DNA from 4 places in the Scandinavium lactucae genome. Region 1 is predicted to be linked to each of the others. Evidence: predicted binding sites of a transcription regulator. Region 1 holds the regulator's gene; each other region holds the start of a gene.

Region 1 (5,742 bases):
CCACTCTCAACCAGCTACCAATTCTATGGGGCGCGTGACACCGTTGAGAGCAACACCATTAACGATATTTACGACGGCACCGCGTGGTTACAGGCACTGACCTTCGGCTATAAAGTGGCTGACGTAGTTGACCTGCGCCTGGAAGGGACGTGGGTAAAAGCAGAAGGCCAGCAGGGTTACTTCCTCCAGCGTATGACCCCGACCTATGCTTCTTCCAACGGTCGTCTGGATATCTGGTGGGATAACCGCTCAGACTTCAACGCCAACGGCGAAAAAGCGGTGTTCTTCGGTGCGATGTATGACCTGAAAAATTGGGATATGCCAGGCTGGGCCGTCGGCGCATCTTACGTGTATGCCTGGGATGCCAAACCGGCGGACTGGTATATCAACAGCGCAGGTCAGCGTGAAGACAACGCCTCGAACAAAATCAAAGAGTCTTCTTACAGCTTTGATGCGATGTACACCGTGCAGGAAGGCCGTGCGAAAGGCACGCTGTTCAAACTGCACTTCACTCAATACGACAACCACTCCGACATCCCAAGCTGGGGCGGCGGTTATGGCAACATCTTCCAGGATGAGCGTGACGTGAAGTTCATCGTTATTGCCCCGTTCACTATCTTCTGACACGCGTGCGGCAGGGTAAACCTGCCGCGCATTGATAAGGCCGTATCATGAAAAAATTGATTCTTATCGCCGTTATGGCTTCCGGGCTGGTGGCCTGTGCGCAGCCATCTCCTGCACCACAAGAAGACAGCAAGCTGAAAGATGCCTACAGCGCCTGTATCAATACCGCTGAAGGAAATCCGGATAAAATTGAAGCCTGCCAGAGCGTGCTCAACGTACTGAAAACTGACAAGACTCATCAGCAGTTTGCGACTCAGGAAAGTGTACGCGTTCTGGATTACCAGAATTGTATTCTGGCGACGCGTACCGGCAACGATCAGGCAGTCAAAGCCCGTTGTGATCAGGTGTGGAAAGAGATTCGCAGTAACAATACGCCTAAGCCGTAACCCTCGACGGTTGGCGCTATTGCCCCAACGTTATGCCAAAAATGCCAATAAAAAAGCCAACCGTCAGGTTGGCTTTTACTTTTCTGGATGTCCGATTATTTCTCGGCACCATCATGTGCGTGCTCATCTTCACGGCAGTCACCTTCTGCGCAATGGCCATAAAGATACAGACTGTGGTTGGTCAGACGAATGCCGTGTCTGGTGGCAATTTCGCGCTGACGCGCTTCGATAGAGTCATCACTGAATTCGATAACCTTGCCACAGTCGAGGCAGATCAGGTGATCGTGGTGATGCTGTTGGGTCAATTCGAAAACAGATTTACCGCCTTCGAAATTGTGGCGGGTGACAATCCCGGCATCGTCGAACTGGTTCAGAACGCGATACACCGTTGCCAGACCAATTTCTTCGCCCATGTCGATGAGGCGTTTATAAAGGTCTTCCGCACTGACATGGTGATTGTCAGGCTCCTGAAGCACTTCCAGAATTTTCAATCGAGGAAGCGTGACTTTCAGGCCTGCCTTCTTTAATGCGGTATTGTTGTCAGTCATGCGGAATCAGTCCTGTTGCTAGGCGATACACTTCCTTATTGGAAGTATTACTAAGAATGAATTCAGGATAATGCGTCTCATTATAGGACTGCGGTGCCTAAATGAAAACTGCAAACCCTGAGCAAAGTATGCTTTTCAGAAACGAGGCATCATCTGCAAAGCGAAACATCCGACCTCGTCAAAACAGAAGACATTGTACAGATATGTGCTCAAAAGTTAAAAATTTGTAGCGATTAATTTGATTGCTTATATCTATTAATTTTACGCAACCTATCGATCTGTTCATCAATCACACGGCGCAACGCGAGCGCTGCGCCGTTACATCATCAGGCGTTCTTGATCTCTTCCAGGTGCAGCTCTTCAGAGATTTGTTTTACCCACTTCTGAACGCGTTCAGCGGTCAGTTCAGGCTGGCGATCTTCATCAATGGCCAGACCAACAAAATGGTTGTCATCGGCCAGACCTTTAGAGGCTTCGAAATGGTAGCCTTCGGTTGGCCAGTGACCGACGATGGTCGCGCCGCGTGGTTCGATGATGTCGCGGATGGTGCCCAGCGCATCACAGAAATACTCTGCGTAGTCTTCCTGATCGCCACAGCCGAACAGGGCCACCAGTTTGCCGTTGAAGTCTACCTCTTCCAGCGTTGGGAAGAAGTCGTCCCAGTCACACTGTGCTTCACCGTAGTACCAGGTTGGGATACCCAGCAGCAGAATGTCGAAACCTTCGAGGTCTTCTTTACTGCTCTTGGCAATGTCATGCACCTCGGCAACGTCTTTGCCCAGCTGCTTCTGGATCATCTTCGCAATATTTTCGGTGTTACCGGTGTCGCTGCCGAAAAAAATACCTGTGATTGCCATGAGTAAAATAACCTCTTGAAACGTAATGAAATGATGGTGGAATGTTGCCCACAGATAAAGGCAATGATAGCAGGAGGAGAAGTGCGCGGGAACTGCAATTGCGCCGGACTGCACTCACTGCTAAATGAAAGTGAAAGATTTCGTGTTTTCAGTCACGTTCCTGGCCGTGTAACACAGCCAGCTGTTGCATCAGTATCTCTTCGATAAGCTCGCTGCGGCTCATGTTTCTGGCATCCGCCAGCTCATTGAGCGCGTCGACGGCATCGTTATTGAGCTTAAGCTCAACGCGTTTGAGACCGTTGCTTTTGTCGCGTTTCAGCTGATTACGCTTATTAATGCGTAACTGTTCGTCGCGTGAGAGCGGATTGGTTTTCGGCCTTCCCGGGCGACGCTCGTTTGCGAACAAATCTAATGTCGTTCGGTCCGTTTGTTCTTTTGCCATGATTCAGAGTGACTTCGGGGAAACAAGCCGCCAGACGACAGGCCCGGCGCAGATAGCGCGCAATCATACATGAGCGAAACCCACACGCCAACGCCGGGAGCCACAATGGCGCTTGCTTGCTCGGATTTTAATCATTCCGCCAGATAGCGACGGATAGCGCGGAGTACTGCTTCCGGTTTTTCAGCATGAACCCAGTGTCCGGCTCCGGCAATCACGTGCGCTCGCGCCTGTGGGAACTGCGATAACAGGGCGTCGCGGTACGCGTTGGTGACATAAGGCGAGTTGCCGCCAGCAATAAACAGGGCAGGGTGGTCCCATGCGGGAATCGTTTCCCAACCGACGATGTGCGGGTACTGATCCCATAACGTGGGCACGTTGAAGCGCCATTCACCGTCGACAAAAGATTTCAGCAGGAACTGAATCACGCCTTCTTCATTAATATGCTGGCGCATAACCTCTGCCGCTTGCTGACGGTTTGAGACAGCGGCTTCGGTCACCGCGTTGATGGCCGCAAAGATTTCATCGTGACGACGCACCTGATAATTCACCGGGGCAATATCGATTGCCACCAGTTTTCCGACGCGTTCTGGTGCCAGGGCGGTAAACGCCATCACCGCTTTCCCGCCCATGGAATGACCGATCAACGTGGCTTTCTCAATACCATTGGCATCAAGCGTGTCGAGAAGATCCTGCGCCATCGCCGGATAGGTCATTTCCGCGGATCGCGGGGAAAGACCGTGGTTACGCATATCGACTTGCAGAATATCGTGGTCGGCAACCAGATCTCTCGCGAGGATCCCGAGGTTATCCAGGCTACCGAAAAGGCCGTGAACCAGGACGATGGGAGAATTAGTGTGCAGGTTTTGTGCAGTTTGCGCTCGGCTGTTTAATTTCATGGCAAAGTTCTTTTTTTCGCTACGTCGGGTTAGGGTATCATGTTGAGCATTCTGCCGCCCGGCTGCAACACTCAGTAGTCGTCTGAGTTTTTGCCGACACGCTATCCGCTGTTGGGTTTTGTCCTTATAATCCCAACGACTTGTATTCAGAAAAGATATCTCACTGGATTAAGATGAAAACGATCGAAGTTGATGACGAACTCTACGGCTTTATTGCCAGCCACACTAAGCACATTGGCGAGAGCGCATCCGACATTTTACGGCGTATGCTGAAAATTTCTGCCGTACCACAAGCTGCAGCAACCGTAGCCAAAGAGACCCCGGCACCTGCTTCTGCACCGGTCGTCGCTGCGGTCAAAAAAGTCGCTTCGCCGAAAGATAACGTTCGCGCGGTGCGTGAGCTGTTGCTTTCTGACGAATACGCTGAGCAGAAGAAAGCGGTCAACCGTTTCCTGCTGGTGCTGACTACACTTTACGGCTTAAACAATAAAGCATTTGCTGAGGCTACTGAGTCACTGCATGGCCGCACGCGCGTCTATTTCGCGGTTGATGAAGCGACGTTGCTGAAAAACGGCAATCAGACCAAGCCTAAGCAAGTGCCTGATACCCCGTACTGGGTGATAACGAATACCAATACCGGTCGTAAATGCAGCATGGTCGAACACATCATGCAGTCAATGCAGTTCCCCGCGGAATTAATTGAAAAGGTTTGCGGCACTATCTAAGCATAAGAAGGACCAGGCAATGGCAACTCATAACCGTGCGGGTCAGCCTGCACAACAGAGTGATTTGATCAACGTCGCCCAGCTGACGTCTCAGTACTACGTGCTGAAACCAGAAGTGGGTAACGCAGAACACGCGGTGAAATTCGGCACTTCCGGTCACCGTGGAAGCGCCGCCCGTCATAGCTTTAACGAACCGCATATCCTGGCTATCGCCCAGGCCATTGCGGAAAATCGTGCCAAAAATGGTATCACCGGGCCGTGCTACGTCGGGAAGGATACCCACGCGCTGTCAGAACCGGCGATCATTTCGGTACTGGAAGTGCTGGCCGCTAATGGCGTGGACGTCATTGTTCAGGAAGACAACGGCTATACGCCAACGCCTGCCATTTCCAACGCTATCCTGGTTCACAACCAAAAAGGGGGAGCGCAGGCTGACGGCATCGTCATCACCCCTTCGCACAACCCGCCGGATGATGGCGGTATCAAGTACAATCCGCCAAACGGTGGCCCGGCGGATACCAACGTGACCAAAGTGGTCGAAGACCGTGCTAACGCGCTGCTGGCCGATGGCCTGAAAGGCGTCAAGCGTCTGTCTGTGGATGAAGCCTGGGCGTCGGGTCATATTAAAGAACAGGATCTGGTGCAGCCGTTCATTGAAGGCCTGGCGGATATCGTTGATATCAAAGCCATCCAGAAAGCGGGTCTGAAGCTGGGCGTTGATCCGTTGGGCGGCTCCGGGATTGAATACTGGAAACGCATTGCCGAGTTCTACAAACTTGATCTGACTATCGTGAACGATCACGTCGATCAGACCTTCCGCTTTATGCACCTCGATAAAGACGGTGCGATCCGCATGGATTGCTCTTCCGAATGTGCGATGGCGGGCCTGCTGGCACTGCGTGATAAGTTCGACCTGGCGTTTGCCAATGATCCGGATTACGACCGTCACGGGATCGTCACTCCGGCAGGACTCATGAACCCAAATCATTACCTGGCAGTTGCCATCAATTACCTGTTCCAGCATCGTCCGCAGTGGGGCAAAGACGTGGCCGTGGGTAAAACCCTGGTCTCTTCGGCGATGATTGACCGTGTGGTTGAGGCCCTGGGCCGCAAACTGGTTGAAGTGCCGGTTGGCTTCAAATGGTTCGTTGACGGTCTGTTCGACGGCAGCTTCGGCTTTGGCGGGGAAGAGAGCGCCGGGGCATCGTTCCTGCGTTTTGACGGCACGCCGTGGTCTACCGACAAAGACGGGATCATCATGTGT
Region 2 (5,742 bases), on a different contig from region 1:
TTTTCAACGCTTTTTCGCCGCGAGTTTAACTGGTCGCCGCGCGATATTCGCCAGGGACGCGATACCCTGCTTCAGTAACGCGAGAGCAGTCACCGTTTTATGCTGTAAAAACAGTTAATAATATTCGGTTATTTGCTGTTTGAGGTCTCGCTGTGGTCGCTCCACTTATTCTTCGTAAAGCCGAATTCTTTACGTCACTGCAGCAGGCGGTGGCGGTGGCCGATCGCTATCCGCAAAATGTGTTTGCGGAGCATACCCATGAGTTTTGCGAGCTGGTACTGGTGTGGCGTGGCAACGGGCTGCACATCCTCAACGATCGTCCGTACCGCATCACCCGCGGCGATTTGTTCTACATTCGCGCCGAAGACAAACACTCCTATGCCTCGGTGAACGACCTGGTATTGCAGAACATTATTTATTGTCCGGAGCGATTGAAACTCAACGTCGATTGGGCGGCGCATATTCCTGGTCTGAACGGGATGAACTGGACGCCGCACTGGCGAATTGGCAGCAGCGGCATGACTCTGGCGCGACAGGTCATTACCGCGCTTGAGCAGGAGAGCCATAAAGCCTGTAGTGACGCGAACGAGATGGCTGAGTTGTTATTTGCCCAACTGGTAATGACCTTACACCGGCATCGTTACGCCACCGATAACCTGGCGGCGACCGAAAGCGAGGCGCTGCTCGATAAACTGCTCACCGCGCTGGCGGGTAGTCTGAACCGACCTTTTGCTCTGGACAATTTCTGCGAACAGCAGGCCTGTAGCGAACGGGCGCTGCGTCAGCAGTTTCGTAGTCAGACGGGGATGACCATCAACCATTATTTGCGCCAGCTGCGCATCTGCCATGCGCAGTATCTGCTGGGGCATTCTGAATTGATGATCGGAGAAATCGCGATGCACTGCGGCTTTGAGGACAGTAACTATTTTTCGGTGGTCTTTAACCGGGAGGTGGGGATGACGCCAGGGCAGTGGCGTCATCGGCATAAAAGGGTAGCGTAATCAGTTGGCCATGCCTAAGCCCACGATATTGGCCGCGATAATAATCACCACGCAACCCAGGCTCAGTACGCCCACCGGGCGGCGTCCGGCATTGTTCCACTCTTTCAGGATCAGACCCACCACACCACCGCACAGCACGTAGAAGCTCATGTGCAGCATCCAGCTCATGTAGTCATACTGTGCCGGGATGCGCGCGTGACCCCAGGCGTAGAAGAAGAACTGCAAATACCACATCAGACCGGCAAGCGCGGAAAACAGGATATTGCCGATGATCATCGGTTTTGCCAGCGAGAAGTCCGCTTTTATCGACAGATTTGATTTGGTCGCAAGGCGGATGAAACAGAAACCGAGGTTAATCACCGCGCCGCCGCCCATAATAACGACATAGCTTGGCAAGGCAACGTACAGCGGATCGACGCCGAGAGCGGCGGCGGCTTCATGCATCGGTTTGGCGGCATTCATCGCAAATGACATGCCTGCGGAGAAAATCCCGCACATGACCGCCAGGATCAGACCTTTCTTGAGATTGAACTCTTCAGCCTTGATGCCCATCTTGCGTTCTTTTAGCTGCCCGGCACGGGTAACAATGCCCACGCCGATAACCGCAACCAGCACGCCCAACAGCGTCATCTGCCCACCCTGGGTGCCAATCAACACATCAAACTGACCATTGATGATAGGCGTCATTAGGGTGCCGACAATCAGCGTGATGCCGATAGCGATCCCGATACCCATCGACATGCCGAGGTAGCGCATGGTCAGGCCGTAGTTGATGTTACCGATCCCCCACATAGCGCCAAACAGGAACACTGGCAGCAGCGTAGAGGCATTAAAAGAACCGAAGTATGCCCAGAAATCTGGCAACAGCATGGCGCTGATTGACCAGGGCAGAATCAGCCATGAAACAAAACCACCAATGGCCCACATCGTTTCCCAGGACCAATTTTTAACTTTCTTGAAGGGGGCATAGAAACAGGCTGCACTGGCCGCACCTATCAAATGCCAAAGAATACCCATCGTAATCGCGTGACTCATTTTTTACCCTCATGTTTTACATCGATGATTCTTTCATCTGAAGCATGGAGTATAAAAATCAGCCAGTTGATTAACCTTCGGGCCGCTGCCGTAGAACCCGCAGACCTGGCAAAAAGCGCGTGTTCCCCTTGAGCGGGCTCACAAATTCAGCCACATCACCAAAAGTTATAACCTTATTAAAATTACGGCATTGATAAGCATTTTCAATATCATTTAATTAACTATAATGGACCAACTGCTTACGCGGCGTAACACCTCTGCCGCCCGATGATAATTGGAGATGAATATGAGTTATACACTGCCATCCCTTCCGTACGCGTACGATGCCCTTGAGCCGCACTTTGACAAGCAGACGATGGAAATCCATCACTCTAAACACCACCAGGCCTACGTGAACAACGCCAATGCGGCGCTGGAAAGCCTGCCAGAATTCGCTAATCTGCCGGTTGAAGAACTGATCGCTAAACTGGATCAGCTGCCAGCAGACAAGAAAACCGTTCTGCGTAACAACGCCGGCGGCCACGCTAACCACAGCCTGTTCTGGAAAGGCCTGAAAAACGGTACCACTCTGCAGGGCGACCTGAAAGCGGCTATCGAAAGCACCTTCGGCTCCGTTGAGAAATTCAAAGAAGAGTTCGAGAAAGCAGCCGCCACCCGTTTCGGTTCTGGCTGGGCGTGGCTGGTACTGAAAGACGGCAAACTGGCTGTCGTGTCTACCGCTAACCAGGATTCCCCGCTGATGGGTGAAGCAATTTCTGGCACTTCCGGTTTCCCAATCCTGGGCCTGGACGTGTGGGAACACGCTTACTACCTGAAATTCCAGAACCGTCGCCCGGACTACATCAAAGCCTTCTGGGACGTGGTGAACTGGGACGAAGCAGCGGCACGTTTTGCAGCTAAGAAATAAGACGGCAAAGATAACGCCTGTCTCGCGGCTTTCGGGCTGCTGAAAATAAACCCTGCTGATTCAGCAGGGTTTTTTTATGCCTGTCGCATTTTGCGCAGAATACGTGCAAAAATAGCGAAGATGAGTCTTGAGAGCAGGAGAGGGAAGATGCGATATCCGATGGACGTGTTTACGGGCAGCGTGCAGCAGTATGACGGTAGCCGTCCCAGCGCGATTGCAAAACGGCAGGTCGATGGCGAGCTTGAACTCACAGACCGGGGTCTGGTGGGCGATGAGCAGGCGGAAAAGAAAATTCACGGCGGCCCTGACCGCGCGCTGTGCCACTATCCCCGTGAGCATTATGCCGAGTGGGCGCGGGAGTTTCCCGAACAGGCAGACCTGTTCTGCGCCCCGGCATTTGGCGAGAATCTCTCCACGATCGGGATGACGGAAAAGACCGTATTTATCGGGGATATCTACCGCTGGGGTGAGGCGCTGATTCAGGTCACGCAGCCACGCTCACCGTGCTTCAAGCTCAATTATCACTTCGGTATTAGCGACTTGTCTTCGCTGATGCAGAGCAGCGGCAAAATGGGCTGGCTGTATCGGGTAATTGTGGCGGGAAAGGTCTCGACGGAACAGCCGCTGGAACAGGTGTCGCGCCTAAGTGATGTGTCAGTGTATGACGCGGCGGCGATTGCGTGGTACACGCCGTATGACGATGAACAGTACCGTCGGTTGCTGTCTGCGGCAGGATTGTCGGTGAGCTGGACGCGAACCATGCAGAAGCGGCGTCTGAATGGGCAGATTGAAGATAATTCGCGGCGGCTGTGGGGGAAATAATTTCCCCCACACCCCTTAACCTCGTTTGTACAATGGCAGCCACAGGGTCAGACGTAAGCCGCCCAGCGGGCTGTCATCTGCCTTCACCCAGCCGCGATGCTGCTGGATAGCGGTTTCAACGATCGCCAGACCCAGACCGGTGCCGCCGGATTCGCGATCGCGGGCTTCATCGGTGCGGTAGAATGGACGGAAAATCTGTTCTCTGTCTTCAGGGCTTACGCCCGGCCCGTCATCATCCACGTTAATGGTGATGCCGTCTTTATCCACCGAGAAGCTGACTGAAATTTTGGTGTGCGAATAGCGCAGGGCGTTACGCACGATATTTTCAAAGGCACTTTCCAGCGCATTCGGATTACCGTACAGCGGCCACGGGCCTGGTGGATACTCGACGGTGAAAGATTTACCGACCTGTTCGGCCTCAAACGCAGCGTTATCCAGCACTTCACCCCACAGCTGATTGGCCTTCAGATTTTCGCTTACCAACGCGTTTTTCGACTGATTGCGCGACATCACCAACAGGTCGTTGATCATACTATCCAGACGATGCGCTTCCATTTCGATACGCTCCAGCTCTTTGCTCTCGCCGGTACGACGGCGCAGCAGAGCAGTCCCCAATTGCAGACGCGTTAACGGCGTGCGAAGTTCGTGGGAGATATCAGAAAGCAGACGCTGGTTGGCGGTCATCATTCTTTCCAGCGCGGTCACCATCTGGTTAAAGCTCGAACCCGCAGCCAAAAATTCCTGCGGCCCAGACTCCAGTTCCGGATGCTGTCTCAGGTTGCCCTGGGCGACCTCATCGGCGGCATTTTTCAACTTACGGGCAGGTTTGGCGAGGCTCCACGCCAACCATAACAGCAGCGGTGAACTCACCAGCATGGTGACTATCAGCAGCAACAGCGGACGGTCAAACAGCAGGTTAATGAAATCGGATTGCGAGGTGCTTGCCGGGCGAATCAGGTACAGCTGGTAGTTGTCCTCCCCGTCTCTGACGGAGAAGGGACCAACCATTTCGAGGCGTCCATAGCGTTTTTTCTGCGGATGGTCGGCATTATCAGACTGGCCGATAAAGTTACGAATGATCTGCATTTCATTGCGATCAGCGCCGATCACGCGGCCTTCGCTGGTTACCAGCAGCAGGCGTTGTCCCGGAGGAGCCCATTTGTCGATAGCGCGAAACAGGCGTCGCCACCACATCAAATCGTTGGGCGGATCGTTCGCCAGTTCGGCTTCAACATGTTGCTCAATCATCAAGCCCTGGCGCTGCTCGCTATCGAGCAGTTCCGTCATCTGGCGTGAATCGAGTTTGGGCAACATCAATACCAGCATCAGCACCAGTGCCAGGGTTAACCAGAAAATGGCAAAGATGCGAGCAGTCAAACTTCCTATCATGAAGCGGACACCATCAGATAGCCGCGGCCACGCAAGGTTTTAAACCACGGATGACCGTCTTTCCGTTCCGGCAGCTTACGGCGCAGGTTGGAAATATGCATGTCGATAGCACGGTCAAACGGGGTTAAGCGTTTACCCAGCACTTCCTGGCTCAAATGTTCACGAGAAACCACCTGGCCGAGATGTTGCGCCAGCAGGTACAGCAGCGTGAACTCGGTGCCGGTCAGTTCCAGGGTGGTGCCATCGAAGCTGGCTTCCTGACGGCCAGGATTGAGGCTCAGAGAATCGACTTCGAGGTTTGGTGAACTGTTTTCGCTGGATTGCTGCTGCTCGCTCCAATGGGAACGGCGCAGAATCGCGCGAATTCGGGCGACCAGTTCACGGTCGTTAAACGGTTTAGGCAGATAGTCGTCTGCGCCCAGCTCAAGGCCGAGGACGCGATCTAATTCGCTGCCGCGCGCGGTCAGCATAATGACCGGTGTCTGGTGTGTCTGGCGAAGCTCTTTAAGGGTATCAATGCCGTTTTTCTTTGGCATCATTACGTCGAGCAAAAGCAGGTCGATGCTGTCATCCAAAAGCGCCAATGCC
Region 3 (5,742 bases), on a different contig from region 1:
CTGAGGCTGTTCAGCGAGCGGCTTAACCCGAGTGCGACAACAATGGCGAGAGTGACCGGAATCAGCACCACTTTCAGGGTTTCCAGGGAGCGAATATCCAGCGATCCGGCCTGCCAGAAACGCAGCTGATCGTACACATCGGGATTCAGCAGCGCGATGCCGTTAGAGAGGCCATCGAGCACCGCCCCGAGCGCCACGCCCGCCAGGGTCAGACGCACCGGGCTGAGCTGTCCGCCGCCCTGACTGCCGGTGAAGGCCACCAGCAGCGAGGCAATCAGCGCCCCGCCAAAGGCGAGGAGCAGCTGTTCCTGCGGCAGCGTCAGGCCGAACAGCGCCGCGCCCAGCACGATGGCAAAGCTGGCTCCGGCGTTAACGCCGAGAATGCCGGGGTCGGCAAGCGGATTGCGGGTGAGGGTTTGCATTAAAGCGCCCGCCAGACCGAGCGCGCCCCCGGCCAACAGGCCAGCAAGGGTGCGGGGGAGGCGGGCGTCAAGAACAATGGTGCAGTCGGGACTCCGACAGGTGCCGGACAGGGCGTCCAGTACCACGTTCAGCGGCAGCGGTTTAGCGCCAATTAGCAGGCTGAGCGCGGCAGCGGCTATCAGCAGAATGAGTAATCCGGGCACGGCGACGGTACGCAGCGTGGCGGCAGAAAACGACATAGCAACGTCCATGATGTGATAATGATAGTAATTATCGTTCTCGATCTTATTCGCCTATGTTAGCATGTGCGGCCACGGAAATGGTACCGAAAGATCGTTGAAGGCCCTGTCATGCAAAGACAATCCTGGCTGCTAAATCTCAGCCTGCTGAAGACTCACCCGGCGTTCCGCGCCGTCTTTATCGCCCGTTTTATCTCCATTCTCTCTCTCGGCCTGCTTGGCGTTGCCGTGCCGGTGCAAATCCAGACGCTGACTCACTCCACCTGGCATGTCGGGCTGGCGGTGACGTTAACCGGCGGGGCGATGTTTATCGGCCTAATGCTCGGCGGCGTGCTGGCCGACCGCTATGAACGCAAGAAGCTTATCCTGTTGGCGCGCGGCACCTGTGGCATCGGCTTTATTGGCCTATGGCTGAACGCGCTGCTGCCTGAACCGTCGCTGCTGGCGATTTATCTGCTCGGGATCTGGGATGGGCTGTTCGCCTCGATTGGCGTCACCGCCCTGCTGGCGGCGACACCTGCGCTGGTCGGGCGTGAAAACCTGATGCAGGCCGGGGCGATAACCATGCTCACGGTACGCCTCGGGTCGGTGATTTCGCCGATGGTGGGCGGTCTGCTGCTGGCGAGCGGGGGATTCTCCTGGAACTATTTACTGGCGGCGCTCGGCACCTTCATCACCACCCTGACGCTGCTGCGTCTGCCGTCGTTGCCGCCGCCTCCGCAGCCGCGTGAACATCCGTTGAAATCCTTACTGACCGGCCTGCGCTTTCTGTTTAACAGCCCGTTGATTGGCGGCATTGCGCTGCTCGGCGGTCTGTTGACCATGGCCAGCGCGGTGCGCGTGCTGTATCCGGCGCTGGCGATGAGCTGGAATATGTCGGCGGCGCAGATTGGTATGTTGTATGCGGCGATCCCGCTCGGGGCGGCGTTGGGGGCGCTGACCAGTGGCAATCTGGCGTGTAGCGTTCGGCCTGGGCAAATTATGCTCCTGACCACCGTCGGCGCGTTTGTCGCCATCGGGTTGTTCAGCCTGATGCCGGTCTGGGCGCTGGGCGTGCTGTGTCTGGCGCTGTTTGGCTGGCTGAGCGCCATCAGTTCGCTGCTGCAATATACCTTGATTCAGACCCAAACCCCGGAAGCGATGCTCGGGCGCATTAACGGGTTGTGGACGGCGCAGAACGTCACCGGTGACGCCATCGGCGCGGCAATTTTAGGCGGGGTTGGCGCAATGCTCACCCCGGTTGCGGCGGCGTCAGCCAGCGGTTGGGCGTTGGCGATCGTTGGGCTGATTCTGGTGTTGCTGCTCGGGGAGTTGCGCCGCTTCCGACAAGAAACGGCAGCGGTTTAATCCGGTGGAAGGTGCCCGGTGGCGGCTACGCCTGACCGGGCCTGCACGGCACATTCCGTAGGCCCGACACGCGTGCGCCACCGGGAAAAGGCATCAACCAAATAACGTTTCCAGACGCTGTAGCACCCGCATTGCGCTGTAGTAATCCAGGCGGAAGGTTTCGGTCCCGAGCGCATAAACGCGTTTGTTCTGCACCGCCGACAGGTGCGACAGCAGCGGATTGGCCTCGATGGCGTTGGTATCTTTCTGGTCGCCCGCGAACACAAACAGCGATTCGCCGTTCAGGCCCGTGGCCAGGTTCTCGCCGCCCAGCTGAATTATGTCATGGCGTTTACCCTGGCTCTGGCTGGTGTGCAGCCCGGCAGGCAGCGGGGCAAGGGTGAAACCTAACTGTTCGAGTAGTTTTCCCTGGGCGGATTCCGGCGTCCACAGGTTCGCGCTGTGGGCGGCGGCGGTGTACACCAATGCACTGACCGGCTGTGGCGGCAGTTTCATTTGTTTTTTGAGCGTCGCCAGCTGGGTATCAAATTCGGCGATCCGCGCGGCGGCCTGCTGTTCCTGGCCAGTGATACGACCCAGCTGAGTCAGCAGGGCCTGCCAGCTTTGCGAGTCATAGTTGATAACCAGCGTCGGGGCGATGGTCGACAGCTGATCGTACAGGGCTAACGCCGAGTCGCCGCCGGTAGCACTGACCAGAATCAGGTCCGGCATCTGCGCGGCCACGGCCTCGGCATTCGGTTCGCCGATATACAGCCGCGTGAGCTTGCGCTGTTTCGCCACCTCGCTCCACTGGCGCAAAAAGCCCTGTGCATCCGCCACGCGGTTATTCGGCGTGGTGGCCCCGCTGGCAATCACCGGGGCGTCAATCGCCAGCAAGGAACCGGTCAGGGTCACGCTGGTGGAGACGATGCGCAGCGGTTTGTGCTCGAGCGTATGGCTGCCGCGACTGTCGGTCACCTGACGCGGCCAGTCGGCGGCCACGGCTGAGGTTAATCCTAAAAGGCACAGCCCGGAGATGAGCAGGGTATGACGGAAGAAAACGGGGAATTTCACGACGACAAAGTCCTGTTTTGTGGATGTTAATGAAACTCATTTTCACTTCATGTCTGCCCAGATGCAAGTCGGAAGATGCGGCGGAAGTTGACAAGGGACGCTTTTACTTTTAGCTTACCGAACCAAAATATAAATGATAATCATTATTAATATCTTTATCGTTTTGGAGGATGATATGGAAACGTCACCGGCTGAGGCCGTGCAGGAAGTCGCCCCAACGCTGTCACCCGACAGCTTCTTTTTTATGTCGCCGTACCGCAGTTTTACTACCTCAGGCTGTTTTCGTCGCATCGAACAGCCCGTGGAAGGCGGTGAAGATTTAGCGGGGGCGTTCCAGCACACCCTTGCCAATGCCTTTGCGCAGGCTAAAGCCGCTGGAATTGAACGTCCGCTGCTGGTGGGCGCGATCCCGTTTGATACTACCCAGCCTTCCGCGCTGTTTATTCCGCAGCACAGCGAGGCGTTTTCCCGCACTGCCAAGCAGCACTCCGCCCCTTACGCCGCCAGCATGAAGCCGATGCAGGTTCTGGCGCGTCAGGAAATCCCTGAGCAGGACCTGTTTATGCAGATGGTGGCGAGCGCCGCCGCGCTGACCGCTACGCCGAAAGTCGACAAAGTGGTGCTCTCGCGGCTGATCGAGATAACCACTGACACCCGCGTTGACACCGGGGCGCTGCTGGAGAGGCTGATTGCTCAGAACCCGGCGAGCTTCAACTTCCATGTGCCGCTGCCCGACGGCGGTGTGCTGCTTGGGGCCAGTCCGGAACTGCTGCTGCGCAAAGACGGGGCGCATTTTAGCTCGCTGCCGCTGGCCGGTTCCGCGCGACGTCAGCCGGATAACGTGCTGGACCGGGAAGCGGGCAACCGTCTGCTGGCCTCGCAAAAAGACCGCCACGAGCATGACCTCGTCACCCAGGCGATGAAAAGCGTGCTGGGCCCGCGCAGCGATGCGCTGTCGCTCCCGTCCTCACCGCAGCTGATCACCACCCCGACGCTGTGGCACCTGGCGACCCCAATTGAAGGCGAGGCAAAAGCCGGGGAGAACGCGCTGTCGCTGGCCTGCCTACTGCATCCAACGCCTGCCCTGAGCGGCTTCCCGCACGATGTCGCCAAGCAGCTGATCGCTGAGCTGGAGCCATTCGACCGGGAGCTGTTCGGCGGAATTGTCGGCTGGTGTGATGCCGAGGGTAACGGCGAGTGGGTGGTCACCATCCGCTGCGCCAACGTCCGCGCCAACCACATTCGCCTGTTCGCGGGCGCGGGTATCGTGCCTGCCTCATCCCCGCTGGGGGAATGGCGTGAAACCGGCGTCAAGCTGACCACCATGCTGAACGTGTTTGGCCTCAATTAAGGATTGACGATGAGTGTTGCATTTACGCCCTGGCCACCGGAGCTGGCGGCCCGCTACCGTGAAAAGGGCTACTGGCAGGATCTGCCGCTGACCGACATTCTGACGCGTCACGCCGACAGCGAGCGGCTGGCAGTGATCGACGGCGATCGTCGCTTCAGCTACCGCGACCTGAACGTTCGGGTGGATAACCTGGCGTCGTCGTTGCAGCGTCAGGGACTGCAAGCGGGGGAAACCGCGCTGGTGCATCTGGGCAACGTAGCGGAATTTTATATCACCCTGTTCGCACTGCTGCGTATCGGCGTGGCCCCGGTGAATGCGCTGTTCAGCCATCAGCGCAGCGAACTGCAGGCCTACGCCACGCAAATTCAACCGGCGTTAGTGATTGCCGACCGTGAGCACCCCTTGTTTGCCGATGACGCCTTCCTTAACGACTTTGTCGATCAGCACGACTCGGTGCGTATTGTGCTGCTGCGTAACGACCACAGGGAACACAATCTGGCGGCGGCAATGGCGCAGCCTGCGGATAATTTTGTGCCGTCACCCACCGACGCAGGGGAAGTGGCTTTCTTCCAGCTCTCCGGTGGCAGTACCGGCACACCGAAGCTCATTCCGCGCACCCACAATGATTATTACTACAGCATTCGCCGCAGCAATGAGATTTGCGCCTTTGACGCGACCACGCGCTATCTGTGCGCGCTGCCTGCGGCACACAACTACGCGTTGAGTTCGCCAGGCGCACTCGGGGTGTTTCTCGCGGGCGGCTGCGTCATTCTGGCCGCCGACCCGAGCGCCACGCTCTGTTTCCCGTTGATTGAACAGCATCAAATTACCGTCGCGGCGCTGGTGCCCCCGGCGGTGAGCCTGTGGTTGCAGGCCGTTCACGACGACAACAGCCAGGCGCAATTAGCTTCTCTGACGCTGTTACAGGTCGGCGGCGCACGGCTGTCGGCGACGCTGGCGGCACGTATTCCGGCGGAAATCGGTTGCCAGCTACAGCAGGTGTTCGGCATGGCGGAAGGGTTGGTGAACTACACCCGCCTGGACGATCCGCTGGAACGTATCATCCACACCCAGGGCTGCCCGATGTCGCCGGATGACGAAGTGTGGGTCGCCGATGCTGACGGCAATCCGCTGCCGCGTGGCGAAGTGGGCCGTCTGATGACCCGCGGGCCGTATACCTTCCGCGGCTATTACAACAGCCCGGAGCATAACGCCAGCGCCTTCGATGCCAACGGTTTTTACGGCTCGGGCGATCTGATTTCAATCGACGAACACGGCTACATCACGGTACAGGGGCGCGAGAAAGATCAGATCAACCGTGGCGGGGAA
Region 4 (5,742 bases), on a different contig from region 1:
GGCTATTCCTGTCGTAGCCAGGTGAAGCGCGTGGAGGGCAGCGGGGTACGCCATCCGTTACAGGCTTTACTGGAGATAATAGGATGATCTGGAAACGTAGCGCCTCGCTTGAAAAGCTCAACGCCATGGGGGAGGGCAACATGGTCGGCCTGCTGGATATTCGCTTTGAACGACTGAGTGAAGACAGCCTGGAGGCCACGATGCCGGTTGACAGCCGCACCCATCAACCCTTTGGTCTGTTGCACGGCGGCGCGTCTGTGGTACTGGCAGAAACACTTGGATCAGTAGCGGGGTATCTGTGCACCGAAGGCGACGAAAAAGTGGTCGGCGTGGAAGTGAACGCCAATCACCTTCGCCCGGTGCGCAGCGGGCGCGTGCGCGGCGTCTGTAAAGCGCTTCACGCCGGGCGTCGGCACCAGGTCTGGCAGATAGATATCTTCGACGAGCAGGGCAAATTGTGCTGCTCGTCGCGGCTCACCACTGCAGTGGTGTAAATAACGGAATAACATTAAGAAGATTAGCGCGGTAATTAACCGCGCATAAGCATCAGAATACTCCCGTTTTATTTCTGACCACTTAAGAATAGCTTCAGATTAATTCACTATCTTTTTGCAGGCAGATGTAGCATTCTGATTCTTGGTTGAACACTCGTTTAACTCACGTTAAAATTCACAATGTATCGCCTAAAGATTGATGATTTCCTTCGTTTTTTCCTTACGCGTTACTGGTACACATGTTTACAGGAATTAACGATGGCAAAAGCCTTCGACACAGCGCTGTTGCACCCTCGTAACTGGTTAACCTGGTTCGGTTTAGGTGTACTCTGGCTGATAGTCCAACTCCCTTATCCCTTACTTTATCTCATCGGCTCATCGCTCGGTCGTGCCTCTCGCCCCTTTTTGAAAAGAAGAGAAAAGATCGCGTCAAGAAATCTATCGCTCTGTTTTCCGGATATGACAGACGAGGCAAAAGAGAAGCTCATCGAACAAAACTTTATTTCGCTCGGCATGGGATTAATTGAAACCGGCATGGCCTGGTTCTGGAGCGATGCCCGGGTTAAGAAATGGTTTGACGTAGAAGGGTATGAGAACCTGACCAAAGCGCTGGAAACCCAAAAAGGCGTGATGGTGGTTGGCGTGCACTTTATGTCGCTGGAACTCGGCGGCAGAACCATGGGCTTGTGCCGACCAATGATGGCCACCTATCGTCCGCATAACAGCAAATTGATGGAGTGGGTGCAAACCAAAGGTCGCCTGCGCTCCAACAAAGCGATGATTGATCGTCGTAACCTGCGTGGTCTGGTCACTGCGCTGAAACACGGCGAAGCGGTGTGGTTTGCACCGGATCAGGATTACGGCCCGAAAGGCAGTACCTTTGCGCCGTTCTTTAATGTGCAGCAGGCGGCGACCACCAACGGTACGTTTGTCCTTCAGCGTTTGTCAGGCTCCGCTCTGCTGACGATCACCATGGTGCGTAAAGCCAATAACCGTGGCTACAGCCTGTTCATCAGTGAACCGTTGAAAGATTATCCGACGGAGGATGAGTTCCTGGCCGCGAGCTACATGAACAAGGTGATTGAAAAAGAGATCCTGCGTGCGCCTGAACAATATCTGTGGGTACACCGCCGTTTCAAAACCCGCCCGGCGGGTCAGGCTTCACTGTACTGAATCATCTTAAATGGTTGTGCAAGCCCTGAGGTTAACCGCCTCAGGGCTTTTTTGTGGCTGTTGCAAGCCGAAAGCCTATCTCATAAATCGGTATTTTCTATACATCTTTTCATTTCCGTAATTTCTCCACGCGTTTCTGGCCAAAGCATCTATTTTTCAATGCATTAAACAATTCCCAATCTACCTGTTCACCCTTTGCATAGGGTCTATGCTTAGTAAAAGGCCTCTAATGCAGGTATTCCTGTGAAAGCCCCTGCTGGCAAGGGGTTGAAGTGAGAATCATTATCACTAACATAGGGAGATGGCCTGGTGGCTTCAACTGAAAAGGTGGACCTATGGAATTGCAATCAGAAACCTTCAATCCTGCTGACTTTGCATGGCGCGGTATAAGTCTGACGCCCGCGGCAGCAGCCCATGTCTGCGATCTGGCGGTCAAGCAGGGTGTGCAAGGGATTCGGCTGGGGATTAAAACCTCCGGCTGCGCAGGTTTTGCTTACGTACTGGATACCGTTACCGAGCCGAAAGCGGACGATTTGTTGTTCGAAGTGGACGGCGCGAAGCTATGGGTGCCGTTACAGGCGATGCCGTTTATCGACGGGACGGAAGTCGATTACGTGCGTGAAGGCTTAAACCAAATCTTTAAGTTCCATAATCCGAAGGCGCAGCATGAATGTGGCTGTGGCGAAAGTTTTGGCGTGCAGGCGGAGTAACTATGTCTCGTAATACTGAAGCAACTGACGATGTCAAAACCTGGGCCGGTGGTCAGCTCAACTATAAAGAAGGGTTCTTTACCCAACTACAGACCGATGAACTGGCGAAAGGGATCAGCGAGGAAGTGGTACGGGCAATTTCAGCCAAACGTAATGAGCCGGAGTGGATGCTCGAGTTTCGCCTGAACGCATATCGGGCATGGGTTGAGATGGAAGAGCCGCACTGGCTGAAAGCCCATTATGACAAGCTGAACTACCAGGATTACAGCTATTACTCTGCGCCATCCTGCGGCAACTGTGATGAAACCTGCGCCTCAGAGCCTGGAGCGGTGCAGCAAACCGGTGCCAATACTTTCCTGAGCCAGGAAGTTGAAGACGCGTTTGGCCTGCTCGGGGTACCGGTGCGTGAAGGGCGAGAAGTGGCGGTCGATGCAATTTTTGACTCCGTTTCCGTCGCCACCACCTATCGGGAAAAGCTGGGTGAACAGGGCATCATTTTCTGTTCATTTGGCGAGGCCATCCACGATTATCCCGATCTGGTGCAGAAGTACCTCGGCACGGTGGTGCCCAGCAACGACAACTTCTTTGCCGCACTTAACGCGGCGGTGGCGTCCGACGGTACGTTTATTTATGTGCCAAAAGGTGTGCGCTGTCCGATGGAGCTGTCCACCTACTTCCGTATTAATGCCGAAAAAACCGGGCAGTTCGAACGTACGATCCTGGTGGCCGATGAAGGCAGCTACGTCAGCTATATCGAGGGCTGTTCGGCCCCGGTGCGCGACAGCTATCAGCTGCATGCGGCGGTGGTGGAAGTCATCATCCACAAAGACGCTGAAGTAAAATATTCCACAGTGCAGAACTGGTTTCCTGGCGATAACAACACCGGCGGCATCCTCAATTTCGTCACCAAGCGTGCGCTGTGTGAAGGCGAAAACAGCAAGATGTCATGGACGCAGTCAGAAACCGGCTCAGCCATCACCTGGAAATACCCGAGCTGTATTCTGCGCGGAGACAACTCGATTGGTGAATTTTTCTCAGTGGCGCTGACCAGCGGCCATCAGCAGGCCGATACCGGCACCAAGATGATCCACATTGGCAAGAACACCAAATCGACCATTATCTCGAAAGGCATCTCCGCCGGGCACAGCCAGAACAGCTACCGGGGTTTAGTGAAAATCATGCCAACGGCGACCAACGCGCGCAACTTTACCCAGTGTGATTCGATGCTGATTGGCCCTGACAGTGGGGCGCACACCTTCCCGTACGTGGAATGCCGCAATAACACCGCCCAGCTTGAGCACGAGGCGACCACCTCGCGTATCGGCGAAGATCAGCTGTTCTACTGTTTGCAGCGTGGCATCAGTGAAGACGACGCGATTTCAATGATCGTTAATGGTTTCTGTAAGGACGTTTTCTCAGAGCTGCCGCTGGAGTTCGCGGTGGAAGCGCAAAAACTGCTGGCCATCAGCCTCGAACACAGCGTCGGTTAAGGATTAAGGGATACACATGTTAAGCATTAAAGATTTACAGGTCGCAGTTGAAGACAAAGAGATCCTGCGCGGGCTGAACCTTGAGATTCGCCCGGGGGAAGTCCATGCCATTATGGGGCCGAACGGTTCCGGGAAAAGTACACTCTCCGCCACCCTGGCCGGACGCGAGGATTATGAAGTTATCGGCGGCACAGTAGAGTTTAAAGGTAAGGATTTGCTCGAACTGGCACCGGAAGACCGTGCCGGAGAAGGTATTTTCATGGCCTTCCAGTATCCGGTCGAAATCCCGGGGGTCAGCAACCAGTTCTTCCTGCAAACCGCGCTCAATGCGGTGCGGGAGTATCGCGGCCAGGAAACGCTGGATCGCTTCGATTTTCAGGATCTGATGGAAGAGAAAATCAAATTGCTGAAAATGCCGGAAGATTTGCTCACCCGGTCGGTCAACGTGGGTTTCTCCGGTGGCGAGAAAAAGCGCAACGACATTCTGCAAATGGCGGTGCTGGAGCCTGAGCTGTGTATTCTGGATGAATCGGATTCCGGGCTGGACATTGACGCCCTGAAAATTGTCTCCGACGGCGTGAATGCGCTGCGCGATGGCAAGCGGGCGTTCATCATCGTTACCCACTATCAGCGTATTCTGGACTACATCAAACCCGATTTTGTCCACGTGTTGTATCAGGGGCGTATCGTGAAGTCTGGCGATTTCACGCTGGTTAAACAGCTGGAGGAGCAGGGCTATGGCTGGCTTACTGAACAGCAGTAACGCGCTGCAACAGTGGCATCATCTGTTCGAGGCGCAGGGTGATGCGCGCACGCCGCATTCGGAACAACATCTGCAACAGATGCTGCGACTCGGTCTGCCGACGCGTAAACAGGAAAACTGGAAATACACCCCGCTCGACGGGCTGCTCAACAGCCAGTTCGTCAGTACCGCAGCGTCAATCACGGGTGAGCAACGGGATGCGCTATCGCTGCCGGTGGATGCCCTACGTCTGGTGTTTGTGAACGGTCAGTTCAACACCGCGCTGAGCGACTCACTGAATAGCATTAATGACAGCGGCTATCATGTGGCGGTCGATAACACCCGTGAAACGCTGCCCGCACCGGTGCAGTCTGAGGTATTTCTGCATCTCACCGAAAGCCTGGCGCAGACGGTGACCCACATTCAGGTGGCGCGAAATCAGCGGCCCACGAAGCCGTTGCTGTTGATGCACATCACCGAAGGCACCGGCGGCGAGGAGATGAATACCGCCCATTACCGGCATCATCTGGAACTGGCGCAGGGCGCACAGGCGACGGTGATCGAGCATTTCGTTAGCCTGAATGACACTCGGCATTTCACCGGTTCGCGTCTGACGATGCAGGTGGCGGACAATGCCCATTTGCAGCACATCAAACTCGCGTTTGAGAACCCGATCAGCTATCACTTCGCCCATAACGATATACAGCTCGGCCAGGATGCCAGCGCGGCAAGCCACAGCTTCCTGTTGGGCGGCGCGGTGCTGCGCCACAACACCAGTACCCAGTTGAATGGCGAAAATACCACGCTGCGGATCAACAGCCTGGCGATGCCGGTGAATAATGAGGTGTGCGACACGCGGACCTGGCTTGAGCACAACAAAGGCTATTGCAACAGCCGCCAGCTGCATAAAACTATCGTCAGCGATAAAGGGCGAGCGGTGTTTAACGGGCTGATCAACGTGGCGCAGCATGCGATTAAAACCGACGGGCAGATGACTAATAACAACCTGCTGTTGGGGCGTCTGGCGGAAGTCGACACCAAACCGCAGCTCGAAATCTATGCCGACGACGTGAAATGCAGCCACGGGGCGACCATCGGACGTATCGACGACGAGCAGCTGTTCTATCTGCGAT

Evidence for each region. Region 1 encodes Fur, which represses iron uptake genes when iron is present. Its sites were predicted from a motif close to ATAATAATGAGAACNACTATCAA; they were not measured.
Region 2: a site for Fur is predicted at 2,227-2,249, ahead of sodA (superoxide dismutase [Mn]). Genes of this name have one in related genera too.
Region 3: a site for Fur is predicted at 3,190-3,212, ahead of fepB (Fe2+-enterobactin ABC transporter substrate-binding protein). Genes of this name have one in related genera too.
Region 4: a site for Fur is predicted at 1,940-1,962, ahead of sufA (Fe-S cluster assembly scaffold SufA). Genes of this name have one in related genera too.

Annotation. Positions count from the first base shown of each region.
Region 1 covers NZ_JAWXRD010000035.1:46,550-52,291, reverse strand. Annotated here, with positions in the region: gene chiP (chitoporin ChiP) at 1-624, shown strand, start outside; gene SIK69_RS15430 (ChiQ/YbfN family lipoprotein) at 672-1,010, shown strand; gene fur (ferric iron uptake transcriptional regulator) at 1,106-1,558, opposite strand; gene fldA (flavodoxin FldA) at 1,885-2,415, opposite strand; gene ybfE (LexA regulated protein) at 2,564-2,857, opposite strand; gene ybfF (esterase) at 2,989-3,753, opposite strand; gene seqA (replication initiation negative regulator SeqA) at 3,927-4,478, shown strand; gene pgm (phosphoglucomutase (alpha-D-glucose-1,6-bisphosphate-dependent)) at 4,498-5,742, shown strand, end outside.
Region 2 covers NZ_JAWXRD010000039.1:36,434-42,175, reverse strand. Annotated here, with positions in the region: gene rhaS (HTH-type transcriptional activator RhaS) at 1-78, shown strand, start outside; gene rhaR (HTH-type transcriptional activator RhaR) at 153-1,001, shown strand; gene rhaT (L-rhamnose/proton symporter RhaT) at 1,002-2,036, opposite strand; gene sodA (superoxide dismutase [Mn]) at 2,323-2,943, shown strand; gene yiiM (6-hydroxyaminopurine reductase) at 3,091-3,765, shown strand; gene cpxA (envelope stress sensor histidine kinase CpxA) at 3,781-5,154, opposite strand; gene cpxR (envelope stress response regulator transcription factor CpxR) at 5,151-5,742, opposite strand, start outside.
Region 3 covers NZ_JAWXRD010000002.1:72,411-78,152, reverse strand. Annotated here, with positions in the region: gene fepD (Fe(3+)-siderophore ABC transporter permease) at 1-662, opposite strand, end outside; gene entS (enterobactin transporter EntS) at 774-2,009, shown strand; gene fepB (Fe2+-enterobactin ABC transporter substrate-binding protein) at 2,103-3,062, opposite strand; gene entC (isochorismate synthase EntC) at 3,238-4,413, shown strand; gene entE ((2,3-dihydroxybenzoyl)adenylate synthase EntE) at 4,423-5,742, shown strand, end outside.
Region 4 covers NZ_JAWXRD010000034.1:64,854-70,595, forward strand. Annotated here, with positions in the region: gene ydiJ (D-2-hydroxyglutarate dehydrogenase YdiJ) at 1-87, shown strand, start outside; gene menI (1,4-dihydroxy-2-naphthoyl-CoA hydrolase) at 84-494, shown strand; gene lpxP (kdo(2)-lipid IV(A) palmitoleoyltransferase) at 753-1,667, shown strand; gene sufA (Fe-S cluster assembly scaffold SufA) at 2,003-2,377, shown strand; gene sufB (Fe-S cluster assembly protein SufB) at 2,380-3,867, shown strand; gene sufC (Fe-S cluster assembly ATPase SufC) at 3,884-4,630, shown strand; gene sufD (Fe-S cluster assembly protein SufD) at 4,605-5,742, shown strand, end outside.